Aquitalea magnusonii: one gene and its partners. The main gene of each other region encodes a partner of the protein of the gene in region 4 in a complex. Links are inferred from orthologs where the notes say so. Each region holds a gene or a part of one and is shown on either strand. Other genes may lie near its edges. The genes, in order: accB, DLM_RS05475, accC and accD.

Region 1 (3,688 bases), 2.4 Mb from region 4 along the record:
GAAATCAGCTTGCCGACCATGGAGTCGTAATGCGACGGCACGGTATAGCCCTGGTAGATGTGCGAGTCGATACGGATGCCGGGGCCACCAGCCGGGTGATAGCTTTCGATCTTGCCGGGCGAGGGCACGAAGGTGAAAGGGTCTTCGGCATTGATACGGCATTCCATGGCATGGCCGCGCAGCACGATGTCGCTTTGCTTGTAACGCAGCTTTTCGCCGGCAGCAATGCGGATCTGCTCCTGCACGATGTCCACGCCGGTGATCATTTCCGTCACCGGGTGTTCCACCTGTACGCGGGTGTTCATCTCGATGAAGTAGAACTCGCCGTTTTCGAACAGGAATTCGAAAGTACCGGCCCCACGGTAGCCAATGCGGCTGCACGCTTCGGCGCAGGCGGTGCCGATGCGCTGACGCTGCTCGTCGGTAATGCCCGGTGCCGGTGCTTCTTCAATGATTTTCTGGTGACGGCGCTGCATGGAGCAGTCGCGCTCGCCCAGATAGATGGCATTGCCGTATTCGTCGGCCAGAATCTGGATTTCGATATGGCGCGGCTGCTGCAGGTATTTCTCCATGTAGACAGTCGGGTTGCCGAATGCCGCACCGGCTTCGGTACGGGTCATTTGTACCGAGTTGATCAGTGCGCCTTCGGTATGCACCACGCGCATGCCGCGACCACCGCCACCACCGGCAGCCTTGATGATCACCGGGAAGCCGATTTTCTTGGCAATCTTGACGATCTCGGCCGGATCATCCGGCAAGGCACCGTCGGAACCCGGTACGCAGGGCACGCCAGCGGCAATCATGGCGTCCTTGGCGGATACCTTGTCGCCCATCAGGCGGATGGTTTCCGGGCGCGGGCCGATGAAGACGAAGCCGGATTGTTCCACGCGTTCGGCAAAGTCGGCGTTTTCCGACAAAAAGCCGTAACCCGGATGGATGGCCTGGGCGTCGGTCACTTCGGCAGCGGCAATCAGCGCCGGTACGTTCAGGTAGCTCTTGGTCGACGGGGCCGGACCGATGCAGACCGATTCATCGGCCAGCTTGACGTATTTGGCTTCACGGTCGGCTTCGGAATGCACGACCACGGTCTTGATGCCCAGTTCGCGGCAGGCGCGCTGGATGCGCAGGGCGATTTCGCCGCGGTTTGCAATCAGGATTTTTTCAAACATGGTATGGACGTCCGTTGGGTGGCGCGTCAAACAACAGGGGCACTGACGCGGTGTCGTGCCCCTGTCATCTCTGGCGTCTATTAGCGAGGCAGAGAGAATTACTCGATGATGAACAGCGGCTCGCCGTATTCAACCGGCTGGCCGTCTTCGGCCAGTACGGCCTTCACCACGCCGGAACGGTCGGCTTCGATTTCGTTCATCAGCTTCATGGCTTCGATGATGCACAGGGTATCACCGGCATTCACGCTCTGGCCCACTTCCACGAAAGGCTTGGAGCCCGGGCTGGCGGAGCGGTAGAAGGTGCCTACCATCGGCGACTTCAGTGCATTGGCATTGTTGGCGGCCGCCGGGGCTTCGGCAGCGGCGGCCGGTGCGGCAGCAGCCGGCGCGGCCACTTGCTGTTGCATCGGCATTTGCATCATCGGCTGAGCATAGGCAATTTGCTGGGTATTGGCCGATACGCGGGTGATGCGGACTTTTTCTTCCCCTTCGGTCACTTCGAGTTCGGCAATGCCGGATTCTTCGACGAGATCGATCAGTTTCTTCAGTTTACGCAGATCCATGGTAATCCTTCGGATGGGATGTACTTTATTATGCTCAGGCTTGCGCGGACAGACGCCGGATGGCGTGCGCAAGTGCCAGTTCATAGCCCTGGGCGCCCAGGCCGCAAATCACACCTACCGCCAGATCGGAAAAATACGAATGCTGGCGGAAGGGTTCGCGGGCGTGGACGTTGGACAGGTGTACTTCTATGAATGGCACCTTTACCCCGGAAATCGCGTCACGCAGGGCAACGCTGGTATGGGTGAAGGCCGCTGGATTGATGATGATGAACGACGTTCCGTCTGTCATGCAGGCATGAACGCGCTCAATCAAGAGGTGTTCGGCGTTGCTTTGCAGCGCCTCAAGCTCGAAACCGGCGGCGCTGGCCTGTTCGGTCAGCCGCTGGTTGATGGAGGCAAGCGTATCCCGGCCATAGTGCTGTGGTTCCCGTGTTCCAAGCAGATTGAGATTGGGGCCGTGCAGCACAAGGATTTTTCCGGTCAAAGCTTTGCTCCTGAGTTCAACATGGGCGCGAGTTTGCCGCAAATGGCGACACGATGTCTAGCTTTTCCAGTATTTCAAACGGTTGTTTGATATCGGTCCACACCTGCTGGTTTACCCGGAAAGCCCGCCATTTCGAGCGAATGCACTACAGTGAACCGCATTTTAAACGGTGGCAAATTTTTTACAGTTTCTTGCGGTACGCCCTTGATCAAGCTCAAATTCGGCCCGATCCCGAACAAGTCCGTGCCGGTGCAGGCGGTCGCAGGTATAATTTGCCGGTTTTGATTCGAGCTTCACACCATGCTGCTGTCTGATTTTGATTACCACCTGCCTGATCACCTGATTGCCCAGCACCCGCCTGCCGTGCGTGGTGCCAGCCGTTTGCTGCATGTTGCCGGCCCTACCCTCAGCGACGGTCAGTTTGCCGACTTTGCCAGCCTGCTTGCCCCCGGCGACGTGATGGTGTTCAACGACACCCGCGTGATCAAGGCGCGGCTGTTTGGCGAAAAGGCCAGCGGCGGCAAGATTGAAGCGCTGATCGAGCGGGTGCTGGACGAGCACACCGCGCTGGCGCATGTCCGTTCTTCCAAGTCGCCCAAGCCCGGCACCCGGCTGATTTTTGCCGAACGCTGGGAAGCCGAAATGCTGGGCCGTGAGGGCGAGCTGTTCAAGCTGCGCTTTCTGGCCGAGGACAATCTGTTCGACATTCTGGACGCCTCCGGCAAGCTGCCGCTGCCTCCCTATATAGAGAGAACGGCCGAAGGCGAGGACGACGAACGCTACCAGACCGTCTATGCGCGGGAAAAAGGCGCGGTAGCCGCGCCGACTGCCGGCCTGCACTTTACCGAAGAAATGCTGGCGGCCTTGCAGGCCAAGGGCGTGGAACTGGCCTATGTCACCCTGCACGTGGGCGCGGGCACTTTCCAGCCGGTACGGGTGGAAAACATTGCCGACCACAAGATGCACAGCGAAATCTACGACGTGCCGCAACGCACTTACGATCTGATCCAGGCCGCCCATGCCCGTGGCAGCAAGGTGCTGGCCGTTGGCACCACCAGCATGCGCGCGCTGGAATCCGCTGCGCGCAGCGGCGAGCTGGTGGCTGGCCGTGGCGAGACGGATATCTTCATCACGCCGGGTTACCGCTTCCGCGTGGTGGACCGCCTGCTCACCAATTTCCACCTGCCCAAATCCACCCTGCTGATGCTGGTGTCGGCCTTTGCCGGCTATGCGGAAATGCGCGCGGCCTATGCCCATGCAGTGCAGCAGGAATACCGCTTCTTCAGCTATGGCGACGCCATGCTGCTGGAGCGCAAGGACGAACAGGGCTGAACCCCTTACCCACAGATGAGGCAGACATGGCAGGATTGACTCCCGATAGCCCGCAAGTGCAGGAAATCACCTTGCATGCAGTGTCCCGCACGCTGGAAATCAGTTACGAGGACGGTGCCCGTTTCCAGTTGCCGGCTGAA
Region 2 (7,723 bases), 1.5 Mb from region 4 along the record:
AGCTTGTTAGCATCCACTACCTCAGCCAGGATCAGACCCAGCGCCACGCGGCGCTCTGCTTGCTGGGCAAACAGTTCCGGCGGGAAGGGCATATCCTTCACGTTCATGCCGCGTTGCTGCATGTCGCGTTGTGCCTGTTCGATCAGACGGCCGATTTCCAGCTGAACCAGTGCCTTGGGCAGGGTGATTTCAGTGGCATCCAGCAGTGCCTGCATCACGGCTTCCTTGGTGCGGGCTTGCAGACGACGCTTTACTTCACGCTCCACATTCTTGCGGATCTCAGCGCGCATCTTTTCTACGTCGCCATCAGCGATACCCAGCAGCTTGGCGAACTCTTCATTCACTTCCGGCAGCGTTGCTTCAGCAACATTCTTCACGGTGATTTCGAAGACGGCAGTCTTGCCGGCAACATCCTTGCCATGATAGTCAGCCGGGAAGGACACTTCCACGTTCTTGACTTCACCTTCCTTCATGCCGGTCACGCCAGCTTCGAAGTCAGCCAGCATCTGGCCCTGACCAATCACGAAGGGGAAGTTCTCGGAGGAACCGCCATCAAACAGTACCCCGTCGATACTACCCTTGAAGTCGATGATCACGCGGTCGCCTTCGGCAGCAGCGCGCTCTACGCGGTTATAACGGGTACGCTGCTTGCGCAGGATATCGATGGTTTTTTCGATTTCAACATCAGTTACCGGCGTGGAAGGCTTCTTGATTTCCTTGTCGGCCAGTTCGCCAACTTTCACTTCCGGGTAAACCTCGAAGGTTGCAGCAAACTTGAAGTTTTCTGCATCGCCCTCGGCTGCAACCGGCTCAAAACGCGGATAGCCGGCAACGCGCAGCTTTTGTTCGTTCACTGCGCTGTAGAAACCTTGCTGAACCTGCTCGCCCAACACTTCTTCACGCACCTGGGCACCGTAGTTGGCTTCAACGATTTTCAGCGGAGCCTTGCCCGGGCGGAAACCTTGAATCTTGGCAGTACGTGCCACGCGCTTCAGGCGCTCAGTCACTTGAGCATCAATGGCAGCCATCGGCAGAGCGATGTTCATGCGACGCTCAAGATTGCTCAACGTTTCCAGTTGTACTTGCATGTTCAATCCTTAAACTAGTCATCTGAATACGAGTTCGGCCCTTGCACGAACATTTCGTATTTTGGAAAACAGGTGAAACCCCCTAGGGCTTCGGCTCTATATGGGGCCACAAGCCCCGGCTACAAGTGCAGTCCCCACCCTTGCCTGCGTAACGCAGCCACGACTGGACAGCATCCCATTGCGAAAACGCGCAGTATAGCATGCAGCCTGTTTTTGTATGCAGGCGAATCATGCGGCCAAGCCAAGCATTCAACACAGCGTGCGGACAACAGGGCGCCTTCATATTGATGAATTTATTAAGTACTGCAAAACAGACACATGCACCGCATGCCGCAACCATCCTGCCCAAAAAAGTCAGATCTCGGCAGTCATCGCTGAAGCCATGCAGCAAACAGGGGCATGAAATCACCAGTAATGCATCACACTGGACAACAAGGGGAGTTACTACTTGGGAAAATCAGGAAATATGTGTGGTGCGAGCGGAGAGACTCGAACTCTCACGCCTTGCGGCGCTGGAACCTAAATCCAGTGCGTCTACCAATTCCGCCACGCTCGCCCTGTCAGGACATTGAATATCACCGACGAAGAGGGCGCACTATACCCCAGCCCAGTTTATCTTTCAAGCCATTCACAATGAACTATTGGCATGGTTTCATGTCACAATGCTGGCACTTGATTATCATGCCAGCTGTTTTGAACAGCAAACACCACACCAAGAGAGGGCAGCATGCAACCAGACCTGCACAATACTTACCAGGCCAGCACCGTCGGCCTTGCGCGTAACAAGGTTTTGCGCAACACCTATGGCTTGCTCGGCCTTTCCATGATCCCTACCATCATGGGTGCGCTCATTGGCACACATCTGAACTTTGCCTTCATGGCCGCCAGCCCTATCATGGGCATGCTTGCCATCATGGCTGTTTTTTATGGCCTGGTATTCGCCATCGAAAAGAACCGCAATAATTCGCTGGGCGTGTTCCTGATGCTGGGCTTCACCTTCATGATGGGTCTGCTGCTCGGACCGTTGCTGCAGTTTGCGCTGCGTTTCAGTAACGGAGGACAGTTGATCATGACCGCAGGTGCTGCCACGGCACTGGTCTTCGCCGTCATGGCCGGCATTGCCAGCACCACCAAACGAGACCTGTCAGCACTAGGCAGCTTCCTCACCGTTGGTGCCATTGTGCTAATGGTGGCTGTTGTCGCCAACCTTTTCTTGCAGATGCCCGGGGTTCAGTTGGCAATTGCCGCTGCATTTGCCTTGTTCAGTTCGCTGATGATCCTCTGGCAGGTAAAGGTTGTTGTGGATGGCGGTGAAACCAGCTATGTATCGGCCGCGCTGTCGATCTACATCAGCATCTACAATTTGTTTACCAGCCTGCTGCAACTACTGCTGGCCTTCAGTGGCGATCGCGACTGAGTCATTAGCCGCATAGCAAAAAGCGCCTTGTCAAAAGGCGCTTTTTTATTGCTCCGGCAACCATTCCGGCCAATAACCATCCGGATCATAACACTCGCTGGAAACTGCCACGCCAGGCAATGCCAGCAATTTCCCATCCGCATCAGACAGCAAAGGCCACTGCTTGCGCAACAAGGGCGGAATCCCCGCTTCCTGCAGCAACTTCTTCACCTGCCGCCTGCCCGCGGGCTGCAACAACAACTCGCCCCCACGCCTTGGCGACAGGTAAAACCCGCGCTCCAGCACATCAGGGGAAATTCCACCGCGGCGCTCCCAGCGCAAACACCCCCCCCAGGATGGGACGCGCTGCTCATGCACCTGCTCCATGAGCGCGGGCTGCATAAATTGCGACTGCAAACCCTCCCGCAGACGAAACACATGCAGATTGCCACGGTAGCGCAATACGACCACTTCGCGCACAACCAGACTGGGCTGGCTTTGCTCAGCAGCACACCTGAGCTGGCGCAGAAATTCCTGCACACGATCTGGAGCCACCGCTCCCACCCCCTGCTCATGCAGCCAGGCGAGCAAGACAAACCCCTGCCTGACTTCCGACAAGGCCAGCAGGCTGGCTACATCAAAACCATGCCCTCTCCTGCCCTGCGCCAGATCAGCAGCAACAACCTCATCAATCAGTGCTGATGCCTGGCTCATATGCCAGGCAGTTCGCACAATATGCTGGCGATAAGCAGGCAAGTGTTCAGCCAGCAAAGGCATCACGCAATGACGCAACATGTTGCGGCGGTAACGGGTATCAATATTGCTGTCATCCTCCACCCAGCGCAGCTGGAACAGCGCGGCATACTGTTCCAACTGCTGCCGCGAGTAGGCCAACAAGGGGCGCCACAAGACCAAGCCGGCCAATGACCGGCAAGCCGGCATGCCAGCAAGCGCCTTGACACCGCCACCGCGCAGAAGCTGCAACAATACCGTTTCTGCCTGGTCATCCTGATGCTGGGCCAGCACCATTACCTGGGCAGACGCTTGGGCATAAGCCTGGTAACGCAATAAGCGGGCATGAGCCTCCACCCCCTGCGGGGCAGCCCGATTCACACTGACCCGCGCCACACGCAAGGGGACATCCCAGTTGGTACAGACCGACTGGCAATGCTGCACCCAAGCCTCGGCATGATCACTAAGACCGTGATGCACATGCACAGCAGATATCTGCAACTGCGGACGGTACTGCCTTGCTCGCACCAGCAATGACAGCAATACCATGGAGTCAAGCCCGCCACTTAGCCCCACTTCAAAAGCAGAAAGGCCGGACAAATTGTCCGGCCAACTGGCTAACAGGTCAGGCAGCAGGTCAGGCTGCATCTTCCTTGAAACGCCCGTAACTCATCAGACGATCGAAACGCTCTTTAAGAAGCGCATCAATCGGACGATTGGCAAAGTCTTTCAGTTGCTCCTGAATTACCCGCTTCATCGCATTCATCATCTGAGCATGATCACGATGCGCACCGCCAACCGGCTCGTTGATCACACGATCGATCAAGCCCAGAGTCTTCAGTCTATTGGCTGTAATACCCAGCGCCTCGGCAGCCTCAGAAGCACGTTCTGCAGTTTTCCACAGAATGGACGCACAACCTTCAGGTGAAATCACCGAGTAGGTTGAATATTGCAACATGTTGACTTGATCGCCCACGGCAATGGCAAGCGCGCCACCGGAACCACCCTCACCAATCACCGTGCAGATGATGGGAACACGCAGACGCGTCATCTCGTAAAGATTGCGACCAATTGCCTCGGACTGGCCGCGCTCTTCTGCGCCAATGCCCGGATAAGCACCCGGCGTATCGATAAAGGTGATGATGGGAATGCCAAACTTCTCGGCCAGCTTCATCAGGCGCAATGCCTTGCGATAGCCTTCCGGACGCGGCATGCCGAAATTGCGATAAATCTTTTCCTTGGTATCGCGGCCCTTCTGATGGCCAATCACCATCACGGGCTGGCCATTGAAACGGGCCAGGCCACCCACGATTGCCGGATCATCGGCAAAAGCACGATCGCCATGCAGCTCTTCGAAGTCAGTGAAGATGCTGCGCAGGTAATCCAATGTATATGGACGCTGCGGGTGGCGTGCCACCTGGGAGATCTGCGAGGGGGACAGTTTGGCATATAGAGTCTTGGTCAGTTCCAGACTCTTCTTTTGCAGGCGTGCGATTTCTTCGGAGATATCCAGTACGGAATCGTCCTGTACGAATCGCAGCTCTTCTATCTTGTTCTCGAGCTCGGCGATAGGCTGCTCAAAATCGAGAAAGGTCGGCTTCATTATGCACATCATCCGATTAAGCGAATCGGGCAATCATACATGACTGCCAAAGAGTCCGTCACGCCCCTGTCTGACAAAATTCAGTCGGCATAAGCGGGCGATTTGATTATTCCCGGATTTATGCAAAAAAGTGAAACCTCCCCCTTGCGCGGACTTTTAGGCTGTGCTTTAATTCGCCTCCTCGCTGAGACGCAAACGCAGACAGCGAACAGATTTCAGGGCGTTTAGCTCAGTTGGTAGAGCGTCTGCCTTACAAGCAGAATGTCGGCGGTTCGACTCCGTCAACGCCCACCAAGGTTGGAGTGGTAGTTCAGTTGGTTAGAATACCGGCCTGTCACGCCGGGGGTCGCGGGTTCGAGTCCCGTCCACTCCGCCAACAGTTTACACAGCAGTAACCCTTTTCGGGCGTTTAGCTCAGTTGGTAGAGCGTCTGCCTTACAAGCAGAATGTCGGCGGTTCGACTCCGTCAACGCCCACCAAGGTTGGAGTGGTAGTTCAGTTGGTTAGAATACCGGCCTGTCACGCCGGGGGTCGCGGGTTCGAGTCCCGTCCACTCCGCCAACAGTTTAAAAGCAGTAACCCTTTTCGGGCGTTTAGCTCAGTTGGTAGAGCGTCTGCCTTACAAGCAGAATGTCGGCGGTTCGACTCCGTCAACGCCCACCAAGGTTTGGAGTGGTAGTTCAGTTGGTTAGAATACCGGCCTGTCACGCCGGGGGTCGCGGGTTCGAGTCCCGTCCACTCCGCCAACAGTTTACACAGCAGTAACCCTTTTCGGGCGTTTAGCTCAGTTGGTAGAGCGTCTGCCTTACAAGCAGAATGTCGGCGGTTCGACTCCGTCAACGCCCACCAGGTTGGAGTGGTAGTTCAGTTGGTTAGAATACCGGCCTGTCACGCCGGGGGTCGCGGGTTCGAGTCCCGTCCACTCCGCCAACAGTTTACACAGCAGTAACCCTTTTCGGGCGTTTAGCTCAGTTGGTAGAGCGTCTGCCTTACAAGCAGAATGTCGGCGGTTCGACTCCGTCAACGCCCACCAAGGTTGGAGTGGTAGTTCAGTTGGTTAGAATACCGGCCTGTCACGCCGGGGGTCGCGGGTTCGAGTCCCGTCCACTCCGCCAACAGTTTAAAAGCAGTAACCCTTTTCGGGCGTTTAGCTCAGTTGGTAGAGCGTCTGCCTTACAAGCAGAATGTCGGCGGTTCGACTCCGTCAACGCCCACCAAGGTTGGAGTGGTAGTTCAGTTGGTTAGAATACCGGCCTGTCACGCCGGGGGTCGCGGGTTCGAGTCCCGTCCACTCCGCCAATAATCAAAAAGCAGCCTAAGGCTGCTTTTTTGCATTTAGCCACTGCCCCGCTTCCCACGTAAAAAAGCCGGTATTTCGCATCATGCAAAATACCGGCTTGATCAATTGACTGAATCAGGATTTGCGAAACGCCAACCATAGTTGCAGCGCAATCACGCCGACAAAGAAAACCGCCACCCAGAATGGCATCGCCTGCCCCAGGAAGGTCCAGTCAACCTTGGCACACTCGCCACTGCCTTTGAATACCTTGGACAGCACATCCCACAGCGGAGAAGTTTCCATCAGGTAATCCAGGCCAGGCCCACAAGCAGGAACCATGTCTTCCGGCAGGCTTTGCAGCCACAACTGACGCAAAGACACCGCACCACCAGCCATCGCGGCCAGCACGCCCAATACACCCCAAACCCTGTAACCAGTGCGCCCCGGGTTATGCAGGGCAGCCAGCAAGGCAATAATACCGACGGAAATCACCCCGACCCGCTGAAAAATGCACAAGGGGCAGGGCTCCAGATGCAATACATATTGCGAATAAAGGGCAAAAGCCATTGCTGCGGCGCAGCCGACCGCCACCAGAAAAAAACCCTGTCTGCGTGATAAACGAATACTCACAACTTCCCCTTGTCTTTGTATTGGGCTTGAAAATGGAACCTCTAGGATTTTAGTCCTGATTCAAAGTTCCAGAAATTGTCTGATGGCATCTTTTTGTGCCAGCGCATCCTTGTAGCCAAGTGCAATCAAGGCACGGCAATAACCTGGCTCAAACAGCAGATAAGTAGCCAGTGTCATGCCGCGCTTTCTGGTTCCACCAGCCCCCTTCATCAGGAAGCGCAAAACCGGTGGAAATTCGTGCGCATGCTGATAGGCAATACTCTCCAGCGACTGACTGGGGCTGAGCATGAAAACATCCACTTGCTTGAGGCTGGTTTGTGCGCACAAATCCTGATGCCCCTGCAGCAACGATACCGTGTGATTGACACGTAACAGGCGTTCCATGTCTATGGACATGCTATCGACAAAAATGCTATTGAGCAGATGCCCGAAAATCTGTGCTGGCGTGGGCACCACACTGCTTATCCGGCGTTCGGCTGCTGTTGGCCGCTGGCTGGTAAGGCCCACAATGAACAGCTTGTCCGCACCCAGATGCAAAGCGGGCGACAGCGGCGTCAATTGCCGGATGGCACCATCGCAGTAATACTGCTTGCCAATCTGGGTGGAGGGGAAAATCAGCGGAATGGCCGACGTTGCCATCAGGTGATCCAGCGAAATACGTTCACGCACCCCCATGCGCTGATGGCGCGACCATTCGTCAATATGGGGCTGACTTTCAAAAAAAGTAACCGACATACCGGTACTGAAACAGGATGCGGTCAGCGCCAGTGCCTGCAGACTCCCCTGCTCCAACGCGTCGCGAATCCCATCAAACGGCATCACCCGGGCAAGAAAGTCACGCAAGGGCGCATTATCCAGAAAGCTTTTCGGATTACGCCAGCCATGGCCGCCGGTGGCAATGGAAATGCCGAAATGGAAAAAGGTCTTGATAAAATAGGCCAGACTGGCATCGTACACATCCTGAATGTGCAACTGCTTCCACATCTGCGCCAGAT
Region 3 (4,819 bases), 2.4 Mb from region 4 along the record:
GCTATCCGGTGTCTCCGCCGCCGCCAGCAAGGCGGCAATGGCATCCTGGTCGAAGCGGCCCTTGCTGTTGTGCAAGCGCTCGGCGTAGTGGATGAGGTTGTCGCCATCGGCAATCAGCATGGCTGGCACGGTATAGCCGCTCAGTGGATAGCCCAGCGCCAGCACGCCGTACTGCTTGTGGAAGTCACGCCCGCGCAGGGTGGAAAGCAGTGTCACGCCCGGCAGGCCGTGTTCCCGCCGACAGCGCAGCAGCGAGGAGGGGGAGTCCACCGTGATGACGATGATGGCCAGCTCCGGCCAGCTTTCCAGAAAGCGGCGGGTATCTTGTAGCAGCGCCAGCCCGCCGTGCTCATTCTCGTCCAGTGACAGCAGGGTGATGATGGCTTTCGGGCTGCCGCCAAAAACCTCCAGCGCCACGTCGCGCTTGTGCTCGTCCACCAGCATGAAGCTGGGAAGGTAGTGTCCGGCCTGAGGAAAACTGCCTGCCACCGGGATGCTGTCGTCGCCATAAAGCAATGTGAAATCGTCCATGCGGCCTCCTTGTCTTTTCATGGTGGACAGGCTGCCGGCAAATACAAGGCGCGATCGGGGATTTCTTGATCAAGGACGAAAAAAAAGCGGCACAGGCCGCTTTTTTGACACTTAACAGGGCTCAGGGGTAGAACCAGTACAGGCTGTAACCCATGGCGCGCACCTTGCCGATATCCAGTCGCATGGTGATCTTGACTTCGCTATTGGCATTGAAGCGCTGCAGTTTGAAGTCATCGGCCTTCAGGTATTCCTTGGGCGAGAACACTTTGCGAATCAGCACCTGATCATCGGCATCCTTCAGCGAAACTTCCAGCATCGGGTAGTTCTGCGCGAAGGCGGCGTGGTTCTTCAGCGTGGCCGACAACTGGATCAGGTTGGCATGTTCGGGGACAAAGGCCAGCTCCGACCACTCAGTGCGCACCTGGCCAATGTCGCTGGGCCAGGGCACCTTGCAGCCGACGATGCTGCAGAATGCCTCCAGGGCCGGACGGGATTCCGGTACTTCTGCCGCGATGCGGGTACGGTTGAAATAGACCAACTGCCCGGCCAGCAGAACACTGCCGATGATGGCCAGCAGGGCCATGATCACGGTGAGCAGCGGTTTGTGGGTTTTCGCTTGCGGCTCGCTAGCCTCTTCTTGCGGTTCTGGCGCTGTCGTTTCCTCGGTCGCCAGTGCTTGCGGCCGTGCCGGGGCTGCTTCGGCAGTTTGCTCGGCAGCGGCGGCCTCTACGCGCGCTGCCACCTCTGCAGTACGCCGCTGCTTGCCAAATACCTCGGGCAGGGCGGGCGCTTCTTCGTCCGCCTCAAGTGCCGTGGCATAGCTGGCTGGCGCAGGCGGTGTGCTCGTGCGGGCGCTGAGTGCTTCTGCCAGTGCGCGCTGGAATTCTTCCGCTTCGCGGCTGGTGTCTGGCGTGGCGGCGCTGCTGGTGACGTCGGGTGTGGTGCTATCCAGGCTGAAACTGTCGCCAGGCGGTTCGCTGGCGGCTGTTTGCGGGTCGAAGTCCGGCAGTTCCAGCTCGAAGTCATCCATCGGGTCCGCTGCCGCTGGCGGCGGGCTTGGCGGAGCGGGGGGAGGGGGCTGCACGGCTGGCGGGACCGGGCTGCTGGGCGCCGCTGGGGCTTCGGCGCTGACAAAATGTTCGGTAGCGTTGAATACATGCGCACAGCGCCCGCAGCGGACAAGTCCCTTGGCGGCAGAGAGCTGCTGGTCGTTAACCTTGAAACGGGTTTGGCAACTGGGGCACTGTGTGGTGTAGCTCATACGCTTGGGCGTCGGGTTCCTGTCAGTCGGGTCCAGCCTTCATCGAACACCGGGGTGTCCATGGTAAACCACTGCGCATAAATGGCAGACAGTTCGTCGGCTTGTTCGGCAAGAATACCGGAAAGCACGATTTTACCACCGGTTTTCACGTGGCTGGCCAGCAGCTGACCCAGCATACGCAGCGGATTGGCCAGGATATTGGCCAGCACCACGTCGTACTGGGCTGCCGGATTGGCATCCGGCAGGCAGAAGGTGGCGGTTACATTGTTCTGGTCCGCATTGTCGCGGCTGGAACGCACGGCCTGGGCATCAATGTCCACGCCCACGGCACTGCCCGCACCCAGCTTGAGCGCGGCAATGGCCAGGATGCCGGAACCGCAACCGTAGTCCAGCACGCTTTCGCCACCGGCAATATGCGCATCCAGCCACTGCAGGCACAGCCGCGTGGTGGGATGGCTGCCGGTGCCGAAGGCCAGGCCCGGATCAAGCTGCAGATTGATGGCATCCGGAGCCGGAGCGTCGTGCCAGGTGGGGGTGATCCACAAGCGGTCCGAGATACGGATGGGCTCGAACTGGGACTGGGTCAGGCGTACCCAGTCCTGCTCTTCCACGCGCTCGGTCTTGTAAACCGGCATGCCCAGCTTGCAGGCGTTGCAGGCGGCGGCAATCAGCAGGGCCACGTCGGCATCTTCGGCAAACAGGGTGATGATGCGGCTGTGGTTCCACAGCTTGTCCACCGGCATGCCCGGTTCGCCAAAGATGGGCTGTTCCTGGTCGGTACCGGCCAGGGCGTCTTCAATGGCGGTCGACAGCGCGCCCGCGTCCATCAGCGCATCGGCCAGGCGTTCGGCCACCGCCGAATCGGTATCGATGGTGGCTTGCAGCCAGGCCATTATGCGTCTCCCTTTTTCATTTGCGACAGGCGCTCTTCCAGATAGTGGATGCTGGTGCTGCCACGCTGGAAGGCGGCATCCATGAACAATTCCTGGTGCAGCGGGATATTGGTCTTGATGCCGGAAATGGAGATTTCCGACAGCGCAACGCGCATGCGGGCCATGGCCTGATCGCGGTTGTCACCATAGGAAATCAGCTTGCCGACCATGGAGTCGTAATGCGACGGCACGGTATAGCCCTGGTAGATGTGCGAGTCGATACGGATGCCGGGGCCACCAGCCGGGTGATAGCTTTCGATCTTGCCGGGCGAGGGCACGAAGGTGAAAGGGTCTTCGGCATTGATACGGCATTCCATGGCATGGCCGCGCAGCACGATGTCGCTTTGCTTGTAACGCAGCTTTTCGCCGGCAGCAATGCGGATCTGCTCCTGCACGATGTCCACGCCGGTGATCATTTCCGTCACCGGGTGTTCCACCTGTACGCGGGTGTTCATCTCGATGAAGTAGAACTCGCCGTTTTCGAACAGGAATTCGAAAGTACCGGCCCCACGGTAGCCAATGCGGCTGCACGCTTCGGCGCAGGCGGTGCCGATGCGCTGACGCTGCTCGTCGGTAATGCCCGGTGCCGGTGCTTCTTCAATGATTTTCTGGTGACGGCGCTGCATGGAGCAGTCGCGCTCGCCCAGATAGATGGCATTGCCGTATTCGTCGGCCAGAATCTGGATTTCGATATGGCGCGGCTGCTGCAGGTATTTCTCCATGTAGACAGTCGGGTTGCCGAATGCCGCACCGGCTTCGGTACGGGTCATTTGTACCGAGTTGATCAGTGCGCCTTCGGTATGCACCACGCGCATGCCGCGACCACCGCCACCACCGGCAGCCTTGATGATCACCGGGAAGCCGATTTTCTTGGCAATCTTGACGATCTCGGCCGGATCATCCGGCAAGGCACCGTCGGAACCCGGTACGCAGGGCACGCCAGCGGCAATCATGGCGTCCTTGGCGGATACCTTGTCGCCCATCAGGCGGATGGTTTCCGGGCGCGGGCCGATGAAGACGAAGCCGGATTGTTCCACGCGTTCGGCAAAGTCGGCGTTTTCCGACAAAAAGCCGTAACCCGGATGGATGGCCTGGGCGTCGGTCACTTCGGCAGCGGCAATCAGCGCCGGTACGTTCAGGTAGCTCTTGGTCGACGGGGCCGGACCGATGCAGACCGATTCATCGGCCAGCTTGACGTATTTGGCTTCACGGTCGGCTTCGGAATGCACGACCACGGTCTTGATGCCCAGTTCGCGGCAGGCGCGCTGGATGCGCAGGGCGATTTCGCCGCGGTTTGCAATCAGGATTTTTTCAAACATGGTATGGACGTCCGTTGGGTGGCGCGTCAAACAACAGGGGCACTGACGCGGTGTCGTGCCCCTGTCATCTCTGGCGTCTATTAGCGAGGCAGAGAGAATTACTCGATGATGAACAGCGGCTCGCCGTATTCAACCGGCTGGCCGTCTTCGGCCAGTACGGCCTTCACCACGCCGGAACGGTCGGCTTCGATTTCGTTCATCAGCTTCATGGCTTCGATGATGCACAGGGTATCACCGGCATTCACGCTCTGGCCCACTTCCACGAAAGGCTTGGAGCCCGGGCTGGCGGAGCGGTAGAAGGTGCCTACCATCGGCGACTTCAGTGCATTGGCATTGTTGGCGGCCGCCGGGGCTTCGGCAGCGGCGGCCGGTGCGGCAGCAGCCGGCGCGGCCACTTGCTGTTGCATCGGCATTTGCATCATCGGCTGAGCATAGGCAATTTGCTGGGTATTGGCCGATACGCGGGTGATGCGGACTTTTTCTTCCCCTTCGGTCACTTCGAGTTCGGCAATGCCGGATTCTTCGACGAGATCGATCAGTTTCTTCAGTTTACGCAGATCCATGGTAATCCTTCGGATGGGATGTACTTTATTATGCTCAGGCTTGCGCGGACAGACGCCGGATGGCGTGCGCAAGTGCCAGTTCATAGCCCTGGGCGCCCAGGCCGCAAATCACACCTACCGCCAGATCGGAAAAATACGAATGCTGGCGGAAGGGTTCGCGGGCGTGGACGTTGGACAGGTGTACTTCTATGAATGGCACCTTTACCCCGGAAA
Region 4 (7,712 bases):
CAAACCACGCTGGGACCTGTCCGCCCTCCCCGCTGCTTAATACCGCGTCGGCACAGCGCGCTGTGCCGCGCAGAAACCCAATATGATCCAACTGAAAAACCTCAGCCTGCGTCGCGGGCTGAAAGACTTGCTGATCGACGCCAGCCTCACCCTCAACCCCGGCTACAAGACCGGCCTGGTCGGTGCCAACGGCGTGGGCAAGTCCAGCCTGTTTGCCCTGCTCAAGGGTGAATTGCACGCCGATGCCGGCGATGCCGACATTCCCAAGCAATGGGTGATGGCGCACGTAGCGCAGGAAACCCCGGCGCTGGATACCGCCGCCATCGACTATGTGCTGGATGGCGATCAGGAATTGCGCCAACTGGAAGCCGAACTGGCCGCCGCCGAGGCGCGTGATGACGGCAGTGCCATTGGTCATCTGCATGGCGAGCTGGCACGCATTGAAGCCTATTCCGCCCCGGCCCGTGCCGCCAAACTGCTGACCGGCCTGGGCTTTGCCGTGGAAGCGCACCGCAACCCGGTGAAGAGTTTCTCCGGTGGCTGGCGCATGCGGCTGAACCTGGCCCAGGCGCTGATGTGCCGCTCCGACCTGCTGCTGCTGGACGAGCCCACCAACCACCTGGACCTGGAAACCGTGCTGTGGCTGGAAGACTGGCTGCAAAGCTATCCGGGCACCTTGCTGATCATCTCGCACGACCGCGACTTCCTGGACAGCATCTGCAGCCATATTGCCGAAGTGGCCAACCAGACCCTGACGCTCTACACCGGCAATTACAGCCAGTTTGAAACCATGCGGGCGGAAAAGCTGGCGCGCCAGCAGGGCGAATATGACAAGCAGCAACGCCAGATCGCCCATCTGGAATCCTTCATCACCCGTTTCAAGGCCAAGGCCAGCAAGGCAAGGCAGGCGCAAAGCCGGGTGAAGGCACTGGAAAAGCTGGAGCGCATTGCCCCGGCCCACGTCGCCTCGCCGTTTGATTTTCACTTCGACAGCCCGGACAACCTGCCCAACCCGCTGCTGCGGCTGGACAAGGTGGATATCGGCTATGGCAGCAGCACCATACTGCGCGGGCTGTCGCTGTCAGTGGAAGCCGGCAGCCGCATCGGCCTCTTGGGGGTGAACGGTGCCGGTAAATCCACGCTGGTGAAACTGCTGGCGGGCGACCTGCCGCAGCAAGCTGGCGAGGTAATCAAGGCGCAAACGCTGAAGATTGGCTATTTCGCCCAGCACCAGCTGGAAACCCTGCGCGAGGATGAATCGCCATTGCAGCACATGCAGCGGCTGGCCCCGACGGTGCGCGAGCTGGAACTACGCAGCTTTCTGGGCGGTTTCAACTTCCGCGGCGACAGCGCCACCGATCTGGTCGGCCCGATGTCCGGTGGCGAAAAAGCCCGTCTGGCGCTGGCGATGATTGTGTGGCAAAAGCCCAATCTCTTGCTGCTGGACGAACCCACCAACCACCTGGACCTGGAAATGCGCCATGCGCTGACACTGGCCTTGCAGGACTTCTCCGGCGCGCTGATTGTGGTATCGCACGACCGCAGTCTGCTGGAATCCACCACCGACCTGTTCTGGCTGGTCAGCGATGGCACGGTCAAGCCGTTTGATGGTGATCTGGAAGACTACCGTCAGTGGCGTCTGGCCCAACTGGCCGAAGGCAACAAGCCATCCAGCGGCGACGCCCAGTCGGTCAACCGCAAGGAACAAAAGCGCCAGGAAGCCGAAGCCCGCCAGAAACTGGCGCAGCTGAAAAAGCCGCTGCTGAGCAAACTGGCCAAGCTGGAAAAGCAGTTGGAGCAACTGAGCGGCGAGAAAAACCAGCTGGATGCCTTCATGTCCGGTGAAGATGCCTATAGCGATGCCAACAAGGCAAAACTGGCCGAAGCCGTCAAACGGCTGGGCGTGGTCAGCAGCGAACTGGCGCAGGTGGAGGAAGACTGGATGCTGCTGCAAGAAGAGCTGGAAGCGCTGGAAAGCAGCACACAGGCCGACTGAAACCGTTAACGGTCAAGGGTTGTGGCCAGTTGGCCATGGCCACGCCCTTGCAGCGGGCCGCAATTATCCACAGCAATCAGCGGATAACTCTGTGGATAAGTACTGAACAAATAAAAAAAGTCTTTTGCCGTGAGCCACTTGCTGGCGCTGCCTAGAAAAAAGGCAAAACTGCACAAATTGGCCATGGATTCACTGCAGATACCAAGAATGTAATATTCAGAATCAACAAGCCATCGCAAATTGTTGTTTTTATTGAGTTATATATTATTTTTATCGAAGCTTAGCTGATGTTATTCTGAATAAAAATACCAAAAGCATATAACCTTGCATCCTGCAATTCACAGTGACCGTCAGCAAGCCGATCAGGCAAGTAACTTGCCCGGATTCATGATGCAGTTGGGATCAAATACCGCCTTGACCCCACGCATCAGGGCAATCTCCTCTGCCGAACGCGTTACCCCCAGATAATCGCGCTTGAGCAAGCCCACGCCATGCTCGGCTGACATGCTGCCGGCAAACTCCGCCACCAGCGCAAACACCTGGCCGTTCACCTGCTCGCAGGCATGACGAAAATCCTCTAGCGCCCAACTGGCCGGTTTCAACACATTGATGTGCAGATTGCCATCGCCGATATGGCCATACCACAGCACCTCGAAGTCCGGGTAATCACGCGCCAGCACGCCTTGCAAACGCGCCACGAATTGCGGCAGCCGGCTCAGCACCACCGAGATGTCATTCTTGTACGGCGTATACGGCGTGATGGCGGCGCTGATGCCCTCGCGCAAGCGCCACAAGGACTTGGCCTGCTGCTGCGACTGGGCAATGACGCCATCACACACCCAGCCTTGCTCCAGGCAAGCAGAAAACACCTGCAAGACAGCTTCTTCCTGCGACTGGACTGCGGTTTCCAGCTCCAGCAATACATAGAAAGGCTGACGTTCAGCCAGCGGCGCTGTTGCCTGCTGGGCAGCCAGCACATGGGTCAGCGCCAGATCAGAAAAGAATTCGAAAGCCTGCAGCGTCAGCGCGCTGCGGAAGGCGTGAAACACCGCCATGATGTCTGCCAGCCTGGGCAAGGCCAGCAATAGCACCGTGGTGGCCGGTGGCAGATCGGTCAGGCGCATGGTGGCCTCCACCACCAGCCCCAGCGTGCCTTCCGAGCCGATGAACAGGTGGCGGAAGTCGTAGCCGGCATTGTTCTTGGCAAGGCCCAGATTGCACTCCAGTACCTCACCGCTACCGCTCACCGCCGTAAGGCCAGCCACCCACTCCCGCGTCATGCCATAGCGCACCACCCGGATACCGCCTGCATTGGTGGCGATATTGCCGCCGATCTGGCTGGAGCCACTGGAGGCAAAGTCCACCGGGTAATACAGGCCGTGGTCGGCAGCAAACTGCTGCAAGGCGGCGGTGATCACCCCGGCCTGGCAGCGCACGGTGCGCGCCAGCGGGTCAAAACCGTCAATGCGGTTCATGCGCTCCAGCGACACCACCACCTCGCCCTGCGCGGCAACAGCACCGCCAGACAGGCCGGTACGGCCGCCAGAGGGGACAATGCCCACCCCCTGCGCATTGGCCCAGCGCACCACCGCCTGCACTTCTTCGATACCCATCGGAAACACGATGGCAGCCGCCCGTGGCGTGGTGTAGCGCGTCCAGTCCTGGCCATAGCGCTCACACGTTTCTGCATCAAGATGGATACGATCGGCAGGCAGAATGGCCTGCAAGCTGGTCAACTGGGAGGCGGTAAGCACGGCGAGGCTTTCTGATAAAGGCGACAGTTACGGTCATGCCGGAGATGGGCTCCAGCCTAGCACAAGCAGCAGGCATGAAAAAAGCCGCCCCCAATGGAAGCGGCTTGTGGCTTGCTGGCCGGAAATCAGGCGACTGCAGGCTGCTTTTGCAGCATGGCCACCAGTTCGGCAATCTTGCGCTTGAGTTCGCGACGATCGACGATCATGTCGATGGCACCCTTTTCCAGCAGGAATTCGGAACGCTGGAAGCCTTCCGGCAGGGTCTCACGCACGGTCTGCTCGATCACGCGCGGGCCGGCAAAACCGATCAGCGCTCCCGGTTCGCCAATCACCACATCACCCAGGAAGGCGAAGGAGGCGGACACGCCACCCATGGTGGGATCGGTCAGCACCGAAATGAAAGGCAGTTGGTGATCGGTCAGCAGTTGCAGTGCGGCACTGGTCTTGGCCATCTGCATCAGCGAGTTCAGGCCTTCCTGCATGCGCGCACCACCGGATGCCGCCACGCAGATGAACGGGGCCTTGGCTTCGATGGCGGCTTGCACGCCACGCACGAAACGCTCACCCACCACCGAACCCATGGAACCACCGATGAAACGGAATTCAAAGGCTGCCACCACGGCCGGCATGGAATGAATGCTGCCTTGCATCACCACCAGCGCATCGTCTTCACCGGTGCTGTTTTGCGCGGCTGCCAGGCGATCGGGATAGCGTTTGCCATCCTTGAACTTCAGAATGTCCACCGGTTTGACTTCGGCACCGATTTCGCGGCGGCCTTCGTCATCCAGCAGCATGTCCAGCCGCTGACGGGCATTCAGCGGATGGTGATGATTACATTTCGGACAAACCTGCAGATTGCTCTCCAGGTCGGTGTAATACAGTACGGCTTCACATGCCGGGCACTTGCTCCACAGCCCCTCCGGTACCGCTGAAGGCTTGTCAGCGCGGGAATCGCGCTTGATCTTCGGCGGCAGGAGCTTGTTCAACCAGCTCATGCTGACTCCTTGCTCAACACAACCCGGCCACACCAGCCGGGTTGTCAGTAAAACGGGGTGATGTCACCCCGTTTGCGTGTTCCTTAAAGAATGGCAGCTTTCAATTCCGCTACCAGACCGGTCAACCGCTCTTTGGCGGTTTGTTCTGTCGCCGCCTCGATTTCCTGCACCAGTCGGCTCCCCACCACCACGGCATCAGCCGTCACGGAGATGGCCTTGGCTGTGGCGGCATCGCGAATGCCGAAGCCAACGCCGATGGGAACCTGAATATGTGCTCTAAGGGCGGCAATTTTACGCGCTACATCGTCAATGTCCAGATTTCCTGCACCGGTGACGCCTTTGAGCGACACATAATAGACATAACCACGGGCGTGACGGGCGATTTCGCGCACCCGTGCCTCTGGCGTGGTAGGGGCAATCAGGAATACCGGGTCGAGGTCTGCCGCGATCAGCGCGGCAGACAGATCCGCCGCTTCTTCCGGCGGGCAATCCACGGTCAGCACACCATCCACCCCTGCTTCACGCGCTGCTGTGGCAAACGCCGCATAGCCCATGACGAATACCGGGTTGAGATAACCCATCAGTACGACTGGCGTGGTGGTGTTGGTTTTGCGGAATTCCGCCACCATGGCCAGCACATCGCGCAGACCCACCTTGTGAACCAGTGCGCGTTCCGAAGCGCGCTGGATCACCGGGCCGTCGGCCATCGGGTCGGAAAACGGCACGCCCAGTTCGATGATGTCGGCACCACCATCCACCAGACCGTGCATCAGCTCGACGGTGCGGGACGGATGCGGGTCGCCAGCGGTAATGAAGGGAATCAGCGCCTTCTTGCCCTGCAGGGCAGCAAAACATGCAGCAATACGTGACATAAGCCTTCCTTCGCCTTGTTACAGCGTGATACCGGCCAGGCCGGCCACGGTATTGATGTCCTTGTCGCCACGGCCGGACAGGTTGACCAGAATCACCTTGTCCTTGCCCATGGTGGGTGCCACCTTGGCAGCCCAGGCCAGCGCGTGGCTGGACTCCAGCGCCGGGATGATGCCTTCCAGGTGACAGCAGTCATGGAAGGCAGCAAGGGCTTCCTTGTCGTCGATGGCAACGTATTCGGCGCGGCCAATGTCCTTGAGATAGCTGTGCTCAGGGCCAACGCCGGGATAATCCAGACCGGCCGATACCGAATGGGTCTCGACAACCTGACCGTTGGCATCCTGCATCAGATAGCTCTTGGCACCGTGCAGCACGCCTACGCCGGCACCGCCGGACAAGGGGGCGGCATGCATGCCGCTGTCAATGCCGTGACCTCCGGCTTCCACGCCCACCAGGCGCACGCCGTCCACATTGATGTAGGGATAGAACATGCCGATGGCGTTAGAACCGCCACCCACGCAGGCCACCACCACATCCGGCTGGCGGCCAGCCACTTCGGGCATTTGCTCCTTGGACTCTTCGCCAATCACCGACAGGAAGTCACGCACCATCATCGGGTAAGGATGCGGGCCGGCTGCCGTGCCCAGAATGTAGAAGGTGCTGTCGACATTGGTCACCCAGTCGCGCATGGCTTCGTTCAATGCGTCCTTCAGGGTTTTGGAACCGGACTCCACCGGCACCACGGTGGCACCCAGCAGCTTCATGCGGAATACATTGGGCGACTGGCGCTTGATGTCCTCGGCACCCATGTAGACAAAGCATTCCATGCCATAACGTGCAGCCACGGTAGCGGTGGCCACGCCATGCTGGCCGGCACCGGTTTCGGCAATCACGCGCTTTTTGCCCATGCGGCGTGCCAGCAGGGCCTGACCGATGGCATTGCTGATCTTGTGCGCACCGGTGTGGTTGAGGTCTTCGCGCTTGAGGAAGATCTGCGCACCGCCCAGTTGTTCCGACCAGCGCTTGGCGTGGTAGATGGGGCTGGGACGACCCACGTAGTGTTTCAGCTCCTGGCGAAACTCTTCCCAGAAGGTGGGATCGGCCTTGACGCGCTCGTATTCGTTCTTGAGCTCGTCCAGTGCCGCCATCAAGGTTTCGGCAACATAGACGCCACCATACGGGCCGAAATGGCCTTTTGCATCCGGAAGATCATACCGCTCCATGCCTTGCTCCTGATATGAACGCTGCCATTCTGGCAGCATCTTTGATTCCCTTGGCTGCTTCCACTCCGCTGGAAACATCCACCGCCGCCGGCCGCACTGCGGCCACGGCTTGTCCGATATTGTTGTCATCCAGCCCGCCGGACAAAATCAACGGCAGGGGCAGGTTTTCCGGCAGCAAGGTCCAGTCAAACGTGGTACCGGTGCCACCATGTGCGCCTTCGACAAAGGCGTCGGTGAGTAGTCCGCGCGCATCCGGGTATTGGGCTGCCGCGGCGCTCAGGTCCAGGCCGGGCTTCACCCGTACGGCCTTGAGATAAGGCCGCCGGAAAGAACGGCAGAATTCCGCACTTTCTTCGCCATGAAACTGCAGCATGTCGATGCTGCAGGCAGCCAGCACCTCTTCCACCCAGTTGCGCTCCGGGTTGACGAACAGCGCCACCACGCTGACAAAGGGCGGCAAGGCGGCAATCACCGCCTGCGCCTGGGCGATGCTGACATTGCGCGGGCTTTTCGGGTAAAACACCAGGCCGATGGCATCGGCACCCAGGCGGGCAGCTTCGGCACCATCCTGCGGGCGGGTAATACCGCAAATCTTGATTCTGACTGTCACTTCATCTCCACAAAGCCAGGCGCGCCGGTTCAGCCTGCGTCGGCAGGGCAAACTGCGCGGGATAGCCCACCCCGGTCAGATACAGGCCGTCCGGCATGAAGGTGGGCGGCGCCCGGGTCCTGTCCCGTGCCGCCAGCAAGGCTTGCAGGCCGGCTTCATCCAGGCTGCCTTTGCCGACATACAGCAGCGCGCCGACGATATTGCGCACCATGTGGTGCAGGAAGGCATCGGCCATCAGGTCAAAGCGGATCAAGCCGCCCTGTT

What was found.
Region 1: the proteins of accD (region 4) and accB are in contact, whole or in part, in a solved structure (PDB 8UXZ), measured with the Escherichia coli proteins. The link is inferred for Aquitalea magnusonii from one-to-one orthologs.
Region 2: the proteins of accD (region 4) and DLM_RS05475 are in contact, whole or in part, in a solved structure (PDB 8UXZ), measured with the Escherichia coli proteins. The link is inferred for Aquitalea magnusonii from one-to-one orthologs.
Region 3: the proteins of accD (region 4) and accC are in contact, whole or in part, in a solved structure (PDB 8UXZ), measured with the Escherichia coli proteins. The link is inferred for Aquitalea magnusonii from one-to-one orthologs.

What each region holds. Positions count from the first base shown.
Region 1 is NZ_AP018823.1:164,619-168,306, forward strand. What follows is about bases 1-2,848. They hold accB (acetyl-CoA carboxylase biotin carboxyl carrier protein), read right to left. Parts: upstream 1,733-2,848; coding sequence 1,268-1,732; downstream 1-1,267. Other genes in these bases: accC (acetyl-CoA carboxylase biotin carboxylase subunit), read right to left, coding at 1-1,169; aroQ (type II 3-dehydroquinate dehydratase), read right to left, coding at 1,767-2,216; queA (tRNA preQ1(34) S-adenosylmethionine ribosyltransferase-isomerase QueA), read left to right, coding at 2,517-2,848. Also shown: more of queA, read left to right, coding at 2,849-3,548; DLM_RS00845 (gamma-butyrobetaine hydroxylase-like domain-containing protein), read left to right, coding at 3,575-3,688. UniProt on the Escherichia coli protein: This protein is a component of the acetyl coenzyme A carboxylase complex; first, biotin carboxylase catalyzes the carboxylation of the carrier protein and then the transcarboxylase transfers the carboxyl group to form malonyl-CoA.
Region 2 is NZ_AP018823.1:1,115,822-1,123,544, reverse strand. The notes cover bases 2,837-5,748. They hold DLM_RS05475 (acetyl-CoA carboxylase carboxyltransferase subunit alpha), read right to left. Parts: upstream 4,820-5,748; coding sequence 3,854-4,819; downstream 2,837-3,853. Other genes in these bases: tilS (tRNA lysidine(34) synthetase TilS), read right to left, coding at 2,837-3,864. Also shown: tig (trigger factor), read right to left, coding at 1-1,088; DLM_RS05485 (Bax inhibitor-1 family protein), read left to right, coding at 1,816-2,505; more of tilS, read right to left, coding at 2,551-2,836; DLM_RS05410 (disulfide bond formation protein B), read right to left, coding at 6,234-6,728; DLM_RS05405 (patatin-like phospholipase family protein), read right to left, coding at 6,789-7,723. UniProt on the Escherichia coli protein: Component of the acetyl coenzyme A carboxylase (ACC) complex. First, biotin carboxylase catalyzes the carboxylation of biotin on its carrier protein (BCCP) and then the CO(2) group is transferred by the carboxyltransferase to acetyl-CoA to form malonyl-CoA.
Region 3 is NZ_AP018823.1:161,745-166,563, forward strand. Bases 1,865-4,819 are described here. They hold accC (acetyl-CoA carboxylase biotin carboxylase subunit), read right to left. Parts: upstream 4,044-4,819; coding sequence 2,685-4,043; downstream 1,865-2,684. Other genes in these bases: prmA (50S ribosomal protein L11 methyltransferase), read right to left, coding at 1,865-2,685; accB (acetyl-CoA carboxylase biotin carboxyl carrier protein), read right to left, coding at 4,142-4,606; aroQ (type II 3-dehydroquinate dehydratase), read right to left, coding at 4,641-4,819. In the rest of the region: DLM_RS00810 (thiol peroxidase), read right to left, coding at 1-531; DLM_RS00815 (DUF3426 domain-containing protein), read right to left, coding at 653-1,792; more of prmA, read right to left, coding at 1,789-1,864. UniProt on the Escherichia coli protein: This protein is a component of the acetyl coenzyme A carboxylase complex; first, biotin carboxylase catalyzes the carboxylation of the carrier protein and then the transcarboxylase transfers the carboxyl group to form malonyl-CoA.
Region 4 is NZ_AP018823.1:2,599,619-2,607,330, forward strand. What follows is about bases 2,811-5,711. They hold accD (acetyl-CoA carboxylase, carboxyltransferase subunit beta), read right to left. Parts: upstream 4,746-5,711; coding sequence 3,876-4,745; downstream 2,811-3,875. Other genes in these bases: DLM_RS12355 (FAD-binding oxidoreductase), read right to left, coding at 2,811-3,750; trpA (tryptophan synthase subunit alpha), read right to left, coding at 4,829-5,617; trpB (tryptophan synthase subunit beta), read right to left, coding at 5,636-5,711. Outside these bases: tRNA (adenosine(37)-N6)-threonylcarbamoyltransferase complex transferase subunit TsaD, read left to right, coding at 1-40; DLM_RS12345 (ATP-binding cassette domain-containing protein), read left to right, coding at 83-1,996; more of DLM_RS12355, read right to left, coding at 2,359-2,810; more of trpB, read right to left, coding at 5,712-6,838; DLM_RS12375 (phosphoribosylanthranilate isomerase), read right to left, coding at 6,825-7,448; tRNA pseudouridine(38-40) synthase TruA, read right to left, coding at 7,450-7,712.